Regions from separate parts of the Paludibacterium sp. B53371 genome, predicted to be linked through region 1. Evidence: predicted binding sites of a transcription regulator. Region 1 holds the regulator's gene; each other region holds the start of a gene.
What was found. The regulator HrcA, encoded in region 1, represses chaperone genes, less so after heat shock. The targets are predictions, from matches to a motif close to ATTAGCACTCGNNNNNNNCGAGTGCTAAT.
Positions count from the first base shown of each region.

Region 1 (3,260 bases):
GACCGAAGCATAGAACTTGAGCGCATTGCCGCCGGTGGTGGTTTCCGGGTTGCCGAACATCACACCGATCTTCATGCGGATCTGGTTGATGAAGATCACCAGCGTGTTGGTGCGCTTGATGTTGCCGGTCAGCTTGCGCAGCGCCTGGGACATCAGGCGGGCCTGCAGACCCACGTGCGAGTCACCCATCTCGCCTTCGATTTCAGCCTTCGGCACCAGTGCGGCGACCGAGTCGACCACGATGACGTCGACGCCGCTGGAACGGACCAGCATGTCGCAGATTTCCAGCGCCTGCTCACCGGTGTCCGGCTGCGAGATCAGCAGATCTTCCACCTTGACGCCCAGCTTCTGGGCATAAACCGGGTCGAGGGCGTTTTCGGCATCGATATAGGCGCAGGTGCCACCCAGTTTCTGTGCCTCGGCGACCACCTGCAGGCACAGGGTGGTCTTGCCGGAGGATTCCGGACCGTAGATTTCGACCACACGGCCACGCGGCAGACCGCCCACGCCGAGTGCCAGATCCAGACCCAGCGAGCCGGTGGAAATCACCTGCAGGTTTTCGGTAATCTGGTTGTCGCTCATGCGCATGATCGAGCCCTTGCCGAACTGCTTCTCGATCTGGGCAAGGGCGGCCGCCAGGGCGCGGCTCTTGTCTTCGGTACGCTCTGCCATGCTATCTCCAATAAATGTATTTGCCGGTAAGGGGCGGATTATCGCACAAACCTCGGGGGTGACAAACGAAACCGGCCAGGCCTTGCCATTTTGCCGGACGTCACCACCTAAGTCTTCAACCGGCAAGCTTTTTTCCTGCAAACAAAGACTTTTGCCCGGTCATTGATGATAGTGTACGTAATCAAAATCGATTTGTCACTTGATATCGTACAAAATCATTTTGCCGCCCGGTCTGCAGACAGACTACTGTTGTCGCCTTGAGGGTTATGCCAGAATGCACAGCATGCTGAATCAACGTTCGGAACGCCTGCTCAAGACCCTGGTCGAGCTGTATATCGCCGATGGCCAGCCGGTCGGTTCGCGCACGCTGGCCATGGCCAGCGGGCTGGAGCTGTCTTCTGCCTCCATCCGCAACATGCTCGCAGACCTCGAGGGCATGGGGCTGGTTGCCGCGCCGCATACCTCGGCAGGTCGCATCCCGACTTCGCGGGGCTACCGGGTCTTCGTCGACCGCCTGCTGACCGTTTCCCCGCTGGAGACCGATGCCGTGCGCGAGCTGGAGTCGGGGCTGCAGCCGGACAGTCCGCAGCGGCTGGTGCATGCCGCTTCCTCGCTGCTCTCGGAACTGACGCATTTCGCCGGCGTGGTGGTCACGCCACAGCGACCCGACGTGGCGTTTCGCCAGGTGGAGTTCCTGCGCCTCTCCGAACGCCGCGTGCTGCTGATTCTGGTCACGCTGGATGGCGATGTGCAGAACCACCTGCTGCAGACCCAGCGTGATTACGCGCCCGGTGAGCTGGTCGAAGCCGGTAATTTCCTCAACCAGCATTATGCCGGTCTGGGGCTGAGCGGCATCGCCTTGCGGCTGGAGGGCGAGCTGCAGGGTCTGCAGCGCGACATCACCGAGCTGATGACGGCCGCCATCGACTTCGGCCGTCAGGCCGCCCGCACCCCGCAGGAGTCGGTGATGATCAGCGGAGGCAGCAATCTGTTGCATGTGCGGGATCTGTCCGAAGACATGAACCGCCTGCGCGAGCTGTTCGACGTCTTCGAACGCAAGACCGAACTGCTCGAATTGCTCAACCAGAGCCGCGAGGCCCAGGGGGTGAGTCTGTACATCGGCGACGAGTCCGGCCTGCTGACGCTGGATGAATGCAGTGTCGTGGCGGCTCCGTACCGTATTAACGGGCAGGTGGTCGGCACGCTGGGGGTCATCGGACCGACCCGCATGGCCTACGAGCGCGTGATTCCGATCGTCGACATTACCGCGCGCCTGGTGTCGAGTGCCCTGTCATTCGGCGAGTAGGCCCCTCGTCCAACCCTAAGAGAATGGATGTCATGAAGAAAAGAATCCTGGCGGCGCTGCTGCTTGCCGCCCCATTGCTGGCCCGGGCCGATGCCGCCTTCCTCGCACGAGCCGACGTGCAGCGCTATATCGACGAGCAGGTTGCCGGCGGCCAGTTCTCCCGGCCGGAACTCGAAGCCGTGTTTGCCAATGTGGAACTCAAGCCGCGCATCATCGAGGTCATGGACCGGCCGGCAACCTCACGCCCCTGGTACCAGTTCCGCAGCAATTTCTACAACGAAAAACTGCTCAATGACGGCGTCGCTTTCTGGAAGGCCCACCCCGACGCGCTGGCCCGCGCCGAACAAACCTACGGTGTGGCGCCGGAGATGATCGTGGCCATTCTGGGCATCGAGACCCACTACGGTCGCAATACCGGCAGTTTCCGCGTGGTGGATGCGCTGTCGACCCTGGGCTTCAACTATCCGCGCCGTGCCGAGTATTTCCGTGGTGAGCTGACGCAGCTGCTGCAACTGGCGCATGAAGAACGCCTCGATCCGCTGACTTTCAAGGGCTCCTACGCCGGCGCCATGGGCTGGCCGCAGTTCATGCCGTCCAGCTTTCGCCAGTGGGCGGTCGATTTCGACCACAGCGGCCATCGCGATATCTGGAACAACCCCGACGATGCCATCGGTAGTGTGGCCAATTACTTCCAGCAGCATGGCTGGATCCATGGCGACGACATTCTGATTCCCGCCGATGTTACCCCGGGACCGCAGGTCGATGCCCTGGTGGCCGACAAGTTCAATCTGCACTACACCGTGGCTGAACTGGCGGGCATGGGCGTGAAGCCGGAAGTGCCGCTGGCGCCGGCGGTGAAGGCGGTGCTGGTGCCGCTCGAGGTCTCGCCTGGGGTGACCGAATACTGGCTGGGGCTGAACAACTTTTATGTGATTACCCGTTACAACAAGAGCACGCTGTATGCCAAGGTGGCCCAGGAAATCGCCAGGGAGATCAAATCGCGCTATGTGGCGGCAGTGTATGCCGACCAGCCGAGCTGATTTTTCCGGAAAACATTTCGCCATCCCGGACAATTGCCATTAGAATCCGCCTCCATGACCTATCAAGTTCTTGCCCGTAAGTGGCGTCCCAAGCGCTTTGCCGACCTGGTCGGCCAGGAGCACGTGGTTCGTGCGCTGTCCAATGCGCTGACCGATGCGCGGCTGCATCATGCCTATCTGCTGACCGGTACGCGCGGGGTAGGTAAAACCACGATTGCCCGCATTCTGGCCAAGAGCCTCAA
Region 1 is NZ_CP069163.1:2,140,559-2,143,818, reverse strand. Features, by position in the region: gene recA (recombinase RecA) at 1-672, opposite strand, end outside; gene hrcA (heat-inducible transcriptional repressor HrcA) at 956-1,978, shown strand; gene mltB (lytic murein transglycosylase B) at 2,011-3,018, shown strand; gene dnaX (DNA polymerase III subunit gamma/tau) at 3,073-3,260, shown strand, end outside.

Region 2 (3,260 bases), 790 kb from region 1:
ATGTTGTTGACCACCAGGGTCGCCAGGGCTTCGCCTTCAACATCTTCGGCGATGATCAGCAGCGGACGGCCCGACTTGGCCACCTGTTCCAGAACCGGCAGCAGGTCGCGGATGTTCGAGATCTTCTTGTCGAACAGCAGGACGAACGGGTTGTCCAGGGCAGCGATTTGCTTGTCCTGATTATTGATGAAGTACGGGGACAGGTAGCCGCGGTCAAACTGCATACCTTCCACAACTTCCAGTTCGTTGTTCAGCGACTTGCCGTCTTCAACGGTGATCACGCCTTCCTTGCCAACCTTTTCCATGGCATTGGCGATGATTTCGCCGATGTCGGAGTCAGAGTTGGCGGAGATCGAGCCCACCTGAGCGATTTCCTTGGAGTTGGAGCACGGACGCGACAGCTTGGCCAGTTCGCCAACCAGGGCGATCACAGCCTTGTCGATACCACGCTTCAGATCCATCGGGTTCATGCCGGCAGCGACGAACTTCATGCCTTCCTGAACGATGGCCTGAGCCAGCACGGTCGCCGTCGTGGTACCGTCACCGGCCACGTCGGAGGTCTTGGAAGCCACTTCCTTGACCATTTGAGCGCCCATGTTCTCGAACTTGTCCTTCAGTTCGATTTCCTTGGCAACCGAAACACCATCCTTGGTGATGGTCGGAGCACCGAAGGAACGGTCCAGGACCACATTACGACCCTTCGGGCCCAGGGTGACCTTGACCGCATCGGCCAGGACATTGACACCCACTACCATCTTGGCACGGGCGGATTCACCAAAACGTACGTCTTTAGCAGCCATTCTCAAACTCTCCAGTAATCTGTTCAGTCAGCGACAGCATTATTCAACGATGGCCATCACGTCTTCCTCGCGCATCACGAGGACTTCGTCACCGTCGATCTTGACGGTCTGGCCGGAGTACTTGCCGAAGATCACCTTGTTGCCGACTTTCAATTCCAGCGGACGACGTTCGCCGTTTTCCAGGATCTTGCCATTGCCGACGGCAATCACTTCACCCATATCCGGCTTTTCGGCAGCTGCACCCGGCAGCACGATACCGGACGCAGTTTTTTCTTCTGCCTCAAGGCGCTTGATCACAACACGGTCATGCAAAGGACGAATAGCCATTGATTTCTCCTGATATCCAGTGGCTGTTGAAAGTTGAAATACCAATCAAATCAGCATTTTGTTCGAGCGCCTAGCACTCGACCCTAGCGAGTGCTAATGATATGGGCGCATCAAACCCCTTTCAAGGGCACGGAGAACAAAAATTATTTCTATAGACGCAAAGCAATCAATAGAAACCGGCAAATCAGACCACCCCCATTTCTCTTGCATACTCGGCAATGGCGATCGAATTCTTCAGCTTGAGCTTGGTCAGCACCCGGGCCTTATAGGTACTGACCGTCTTCTGGCTGATGAAGAACATGGCGGCAATTTCCTTGTTGCTGAAGCCCTTGGCGATGTAGCGCATGATGGCCAGCTCCCGGACCGTCAGGGCGGTCAGGGCATCGCTGGCCTTCAAGGCCTGAGGATTGATCCCCTGCGCGGCAATCAGATGGGCGGCCGGAAAGCAGTTATAGCCCGCCAGCAGCGCACGCACCGTATTGGCAATTTCGGTCATGTCCTTGGACTTGGTGACAAAACCATTGGCCCCCTCCTCGGCGGCCTTGGCGGCGTACAAACCTTCTTCATGCCCCGTCAGCACCAGGATGCGGATCTTGTCACTCACCGCCTTGATGCGGCGAATCATGCCCAGGCCATCCGTCTTCGGCAAAAACAGATCCAGAATCACCAGATCCGGCACATGGCGCTTCACTTTTTCCAGCCCGTCCTGCCCACTGTCCGACACATCGACGACAGACAGATCCCCTACCTGCTCCAGGCAGGTCTTCAAGGCCAGCACGATCACCGGATGATCGTCGATCACAATGATTTTTTTCATATGCATACCCTTGCGGCGCAATCGTCCGCTGTTATCCCCGCGGGAACTATGGGGTACACAAGGATGGCAGGGCTATCAGATGAAAAGAGCCGGCGTCACGGCCGGCTCTGAAAGACAGGTAAGATCATTCCTAAATGCCTGGCGAGCGTGAATCAAGCGTCCCCATCACGCTTGCACGAAGCGCGCACCAGCCAGCGCGGCGTTTTAAATCGAATGATCATGCGATAGAGTGCGAGGTAAAGCAGGACAAACAGCAGCACACACACCATCAAAACCGGTGTGCTCTGCCAGAACAGCATGGCAGGCGCAATCGACAATGCGGTCAGACCCCACAGATAAGGAGCGGTCATGCTATTACGGCGAGTGAGGTGCTCGGCTTCGCGGGAGCCGACCATCCACAGTACCAATCGTTTGTACACGAGCATATGTAAATGCAAGCCATCAGGTACGCCAGGGGACATGCCACGCAACACTTTTTTGCGGTAAATAGAGTACAACGTCTCAAAAACCGGATACACAACACATAGCAAAGGAAACCATGGAGAGACTTGTGCATTGCGAGCCACAAGCAGAACCGAAACTTCCGCAATCAGGAAGCCTACTAAATAAGCACCACCATCACCCGCAAAGATCAATCCACGCGGGTAATTCAACAGCAAGAATCCCAGTAAAGCGCCACAAGCAGAAGCACTGATTGATAAGAGGAGAGAGTCACCTACCTTAAATGAGACATAACCCAGTGCAATGAAGATCAACATTGAAACCATACCAGACAAACCATTATAGCCATCAATGATATTTATTGAATGTGCTACACCGCCTACAGCAATCATAGTAAACAGAATTGCGACGATCGGGAACTTCAATAAGAGCCCGTCAACCAATGGCAATCCAAGGCGTCCAATCACCGCATGAAAAACCAGAATTCCAAGCAAAGCTGCGGCCAAGGTTGCACCTAGCCTGGTCTTCACACCCACCCCTTTAGTGATATCTTCGACGAGACCCGCCACAAAAGCAGGCAAGGCCACTAGAAGAATTTCTATACCAAGCAGATCTCTTTGCAGCCAGAACATTAAGCCACTACCGACCAACAGCCCGAGAAAAATTGGCACGCCACCAATTCTAGGCACTGGGGTTGCATGGAATTTCTGGACGCCCTGTAAATCATTATCAGCAGAAAACTGAGCATGCAGATGCTGATAGCGGATTAACAAGACAGCAGAAATAAAAGCACACAACATCGACATCAATAAAATAAGCAACATAGAGTAGTGTTTTCATCCAGGCGAAAAACAGATACTTGAGAGGCACAGACG
Region 2 is NZ_CP069163.1:2,931,204-2,934,463, forward strand. Features, by position in the region: gene groL (chaperonin GroEL) at 1-800, opposite strand, end outside; gene groES (co-chaperone GroES) at 840-1,127, opposite strand; gene JNO51_RS13970 (response regulator transcription factor) at 1,312-1,944, opposite strand; gene JNO51_RS13975 (glycosyltransferase) at 2,097-3,209, opposite strand.
Region 2: a site for HrcA is predicted at 1,197-1,225, ahead of groES (co-chaperone GroES). Genes of this name have one in related genera too.

Region 3 (3,260 bases), 1.8 Mb from region 1:
CCAAGGGAGGCATCATCGCCGCCATCGCCAAGCAGCACCCGGTTCCACTGCGCTTCATCGGCGTCGGTGAAGGTCTGGACGATCTGCGCCCCTTCTCGGCCCGTGACTACATCGATGCACTGTTCGATTGAGTGGCACGACAGCAACCCGACATTGTTGAGGATCACACCGCATGATTCAGTTTGACCAGGTGAGCAAGCGTTACCCCGGTGGCATTGAGGCACTGAAGAACCTGTCCTTTTCCATCGACACCGGCGAAATGGTTTTCCTGGCGGGGCACTCCGGCGCAGGCAAGTCCACCCTGCTGAAGCTGATCGCCGGTATCGAGCGTGCGACCCAGGGTGGCGTGCTGGTCAATGGCCAGAACCTTACCCGCATGCGCAACAATCAGATCTGCTTCATTCGCCAGCATATCGGCATGGTGTTCCAGGACCACAAAATCCTGTTCGACCGCAACGTCTTCGATAATGTGATGTTGCCACTGGACATCATCGGCTTCGACCGGCGCGACGCCGCGCGACGCGTGCGTGCAGCGCTGGACAAGGTCGGTCTGCTGGGGCGGGAGAAATCCATGCCCATCCGCTTGTCCGGTGGTGAGCAGCAGCGCCTGTGCATCGCCCGCGCCGTCGTGCACCGTCCCTCCATCCTGATCGCCGACGAACCTTCGGCCAATCTGGACCGTGCCTACGCACTGGACATCATGGAACTGTTCAAATCCTTCCATCAGGTTGGGGCCACCGTGGTGATCTCGGCGCACGACGAAACCCTGATGGAGGATTACGGCCGCCGCATCATCCGTCTGAGAGAAGGACAATTCGCCGCATGAAACACTTCTTCTATCTGCACGCACAAAGCGCCCGCAGCGCCCTGATCAAGATTATGCGCCAGCCCTTTGGCAGCCTGCTCAACCTGCTGATGCTGTCGGTGGCCCTGGCGCTGCCGCTGTCGCTGTTTGTCGCCATGGCCAGCCTGCAGGACTGGGCCGGCCGGCTCACGGCCACGCCGCAAATCACGCTGTATATGGAGCAAAGCGCCGAGGCGGCCGACATTTCTGCCGTCAACAGCACCTTGCACAAGCACCCCGAAGTGCAATCCTTCGTCTACATCAGCAAGGGTCAGGCACTGAAAGACATGGAAGCGCGCAACGGCCTGCAGGGCCTGTCGGACGGACTGGGCAGCAACCCGCTGCCCGACGCCTTCGTCGTCACCCCGACCACACTCGACCCGCGCGAACTGGACATGCTGCAAAAAGAGCTATCCGGCCTGCCAATGGTCGAGAGCGCCCAATTCGATGCCAGCTGGGCCAAGCGCCTGTTCGCCATGATCTCGCTCGGCCGCCAGCTCACCTGGTTCCTGGCCGCGGTGCTGGGCGTAGCCCTGGTCCTGGTCACCCACAACACCATTCGTATGCAGATCCTGGCCCGGCGCGATGAAATCGAAGTCACCAAGCTCATCGGCGCACCGGACAGCTTTATCCGCCGCCCGTTCATCTACCACGCGCTGTGGCAGGGCATTCTGGCCGCCCTGATCGCCTGGGGGCTCACCAGCTGGCTGGCGCTGATTGCCAATCCGCCGATTCAGGCCTTTGCCCGTCTCTATAACGAGCACGTCTCCCTGCGCATGCTTCAGCCTGTAGAACTGGCGGTATTCATCGGTGGCGCCGCCCTGCTGGCGGTGATTGGCGCCCGTCTTGCCGCCGACCACCACCTGCGGCATATCGGGCCACGCTGATAACAACAGGCTATTAAATCGATAAACAAATACATCAGGGAATGAAACTTTATCGACTAGCACTCGACTAACCCGAGTGCTAACATTGCATTACCTTGATTGGAGAACCAACGCCCTATGACCACAACTTTTGCATTGCCCGTTCCATCAACCTCCGGCAGTCTGGAGCAGTACATCCAGGCCGTGAACAGCGTCCCGATGCTGACGGCGGAAGAAGAGAACGAGCTGGCAACCCGCTACCACGGATCCAACGATCTGGAAGCGGCGAAAAAGCTCGTGCTCTCGCACCTGCGCGTCGTGGTGTCCATTGCGCGTGGCTATGCCGGTTACGGCCTGCCGCAGGCCGATCTGATCCAGGAAGGCAATATCGGCCTGATGAAGGCAGTCAAGCGCTTCGAGCCCAACCGCGGTGTCCGCCTGTTCTCGTTCGCGATCCACTGGATCAAGGCTGAAATCCACGAATTCATCCTGCGCAACTGGCGCCTGGTGCGCATTGCCACCACCAAGCCGCAGCGCAAGCTGTTCTTCAACCTGCGCAGCATGAAGAAGAACTTTTCCGCACTCACCGATGCAGAAGCACAGGCCATCGCAGATGATCTGGGCGTCAAGCGTGAAGAAGTGCTGGAAATGGAAACTCGCCTGACCGGTCAGGATATCGCCCTGGTGGCGGAAGAAGGCGACGACGAAGCCTTTGCCCCGATCGACTGGCTGGCCGACGCCGAAACCGAGCCGACCCGTCAGCTGGAAAAGAAGGCCCTGGCTCAGCTGCAGACGGTTGGACTGGAAAAAGCACTGTGCACGCTGGATGACCGCAGTCGCCGCATCATCGAAGCGCGCTGGCTGGCCGATGACAGCGGTGCCACCCTGCATGATCTGGCTGCCGAGTTCGGCGTCTCTGCCGAGCGAATCCGCCAGATCGAGGCCAAGGCGCTGGGGAAAATGAAACAGGCGATGCTCAGCCAGGCCTGATCTTCACTCACCGCCCATGAAAAAACCCTGCCGCAGCCGGCAGGGTTTTTTATTGCCTGCCCCGTACGGGGCCCTGTCGAACAGGGCCCGGGGCATCCGCGGCATTATTCGGCCGGGGCGGTACGATAACGCGCCGGCAGCCTGGCATAAGCCTCACTGCTGATGACACGCAAACGCTGCCAGGATGCCGGGCCGTCCTTCAAATCTTCGATAAAGTCATGGGCATAGGTCGGGAACGAAGCCAGCGCCAGACGCAGTGTCTGTTCGGCCTGTGCTTCCTGCCCCACCAGCGCCTGCATTTCTGCCTGCTTCAGCAACACATCCGGATAGGGACGAATGGCGGCCATCTGATCCACCCAGGCACGCTTCTGCTGCAGATTGTCCGGTGTCGCCTCGAGATAATTGTCGAGCGTATACAGTGCATGGAAGGCGTACAGCGGCTCATCGCGCACAATCTGCCCCAGGCGAGCAATGCGGGGATTGTCGATTTTCTCGTTGTCTGCCGGGGTATAGAGCCCGGTCAGCTCGCTGTAATGCCGCACCGACGCCACCGACATCAC
Region 3 is NZ_CP069163.1:286,147-289,406, reverse strand. Features, by position in the region: gene ftsY (signal recognition particle-docking protein FtsY) at 1-131, shown strand, start outside; gene ftsE (cell division ATP-binding protein FtsE) at 173-826, shown strand; gene ftsX (permease-like cell division protein FtsX) at 823-1,731, shown strand; gene rpoH (RNA polymerase sigma factor RpoH) at 1,849-2,700, shown strand; gene JNO51_RS01310 (PglL family O-oligosaccharyltransferase) at 2,805-3,260, opposite strand, start outside.
Region 3: a site for HrcA is predicted at 1,787-1,815, ahead of rpoH (RNA polymerase sigma factor RpoH). Genes of this name have one in related genera too.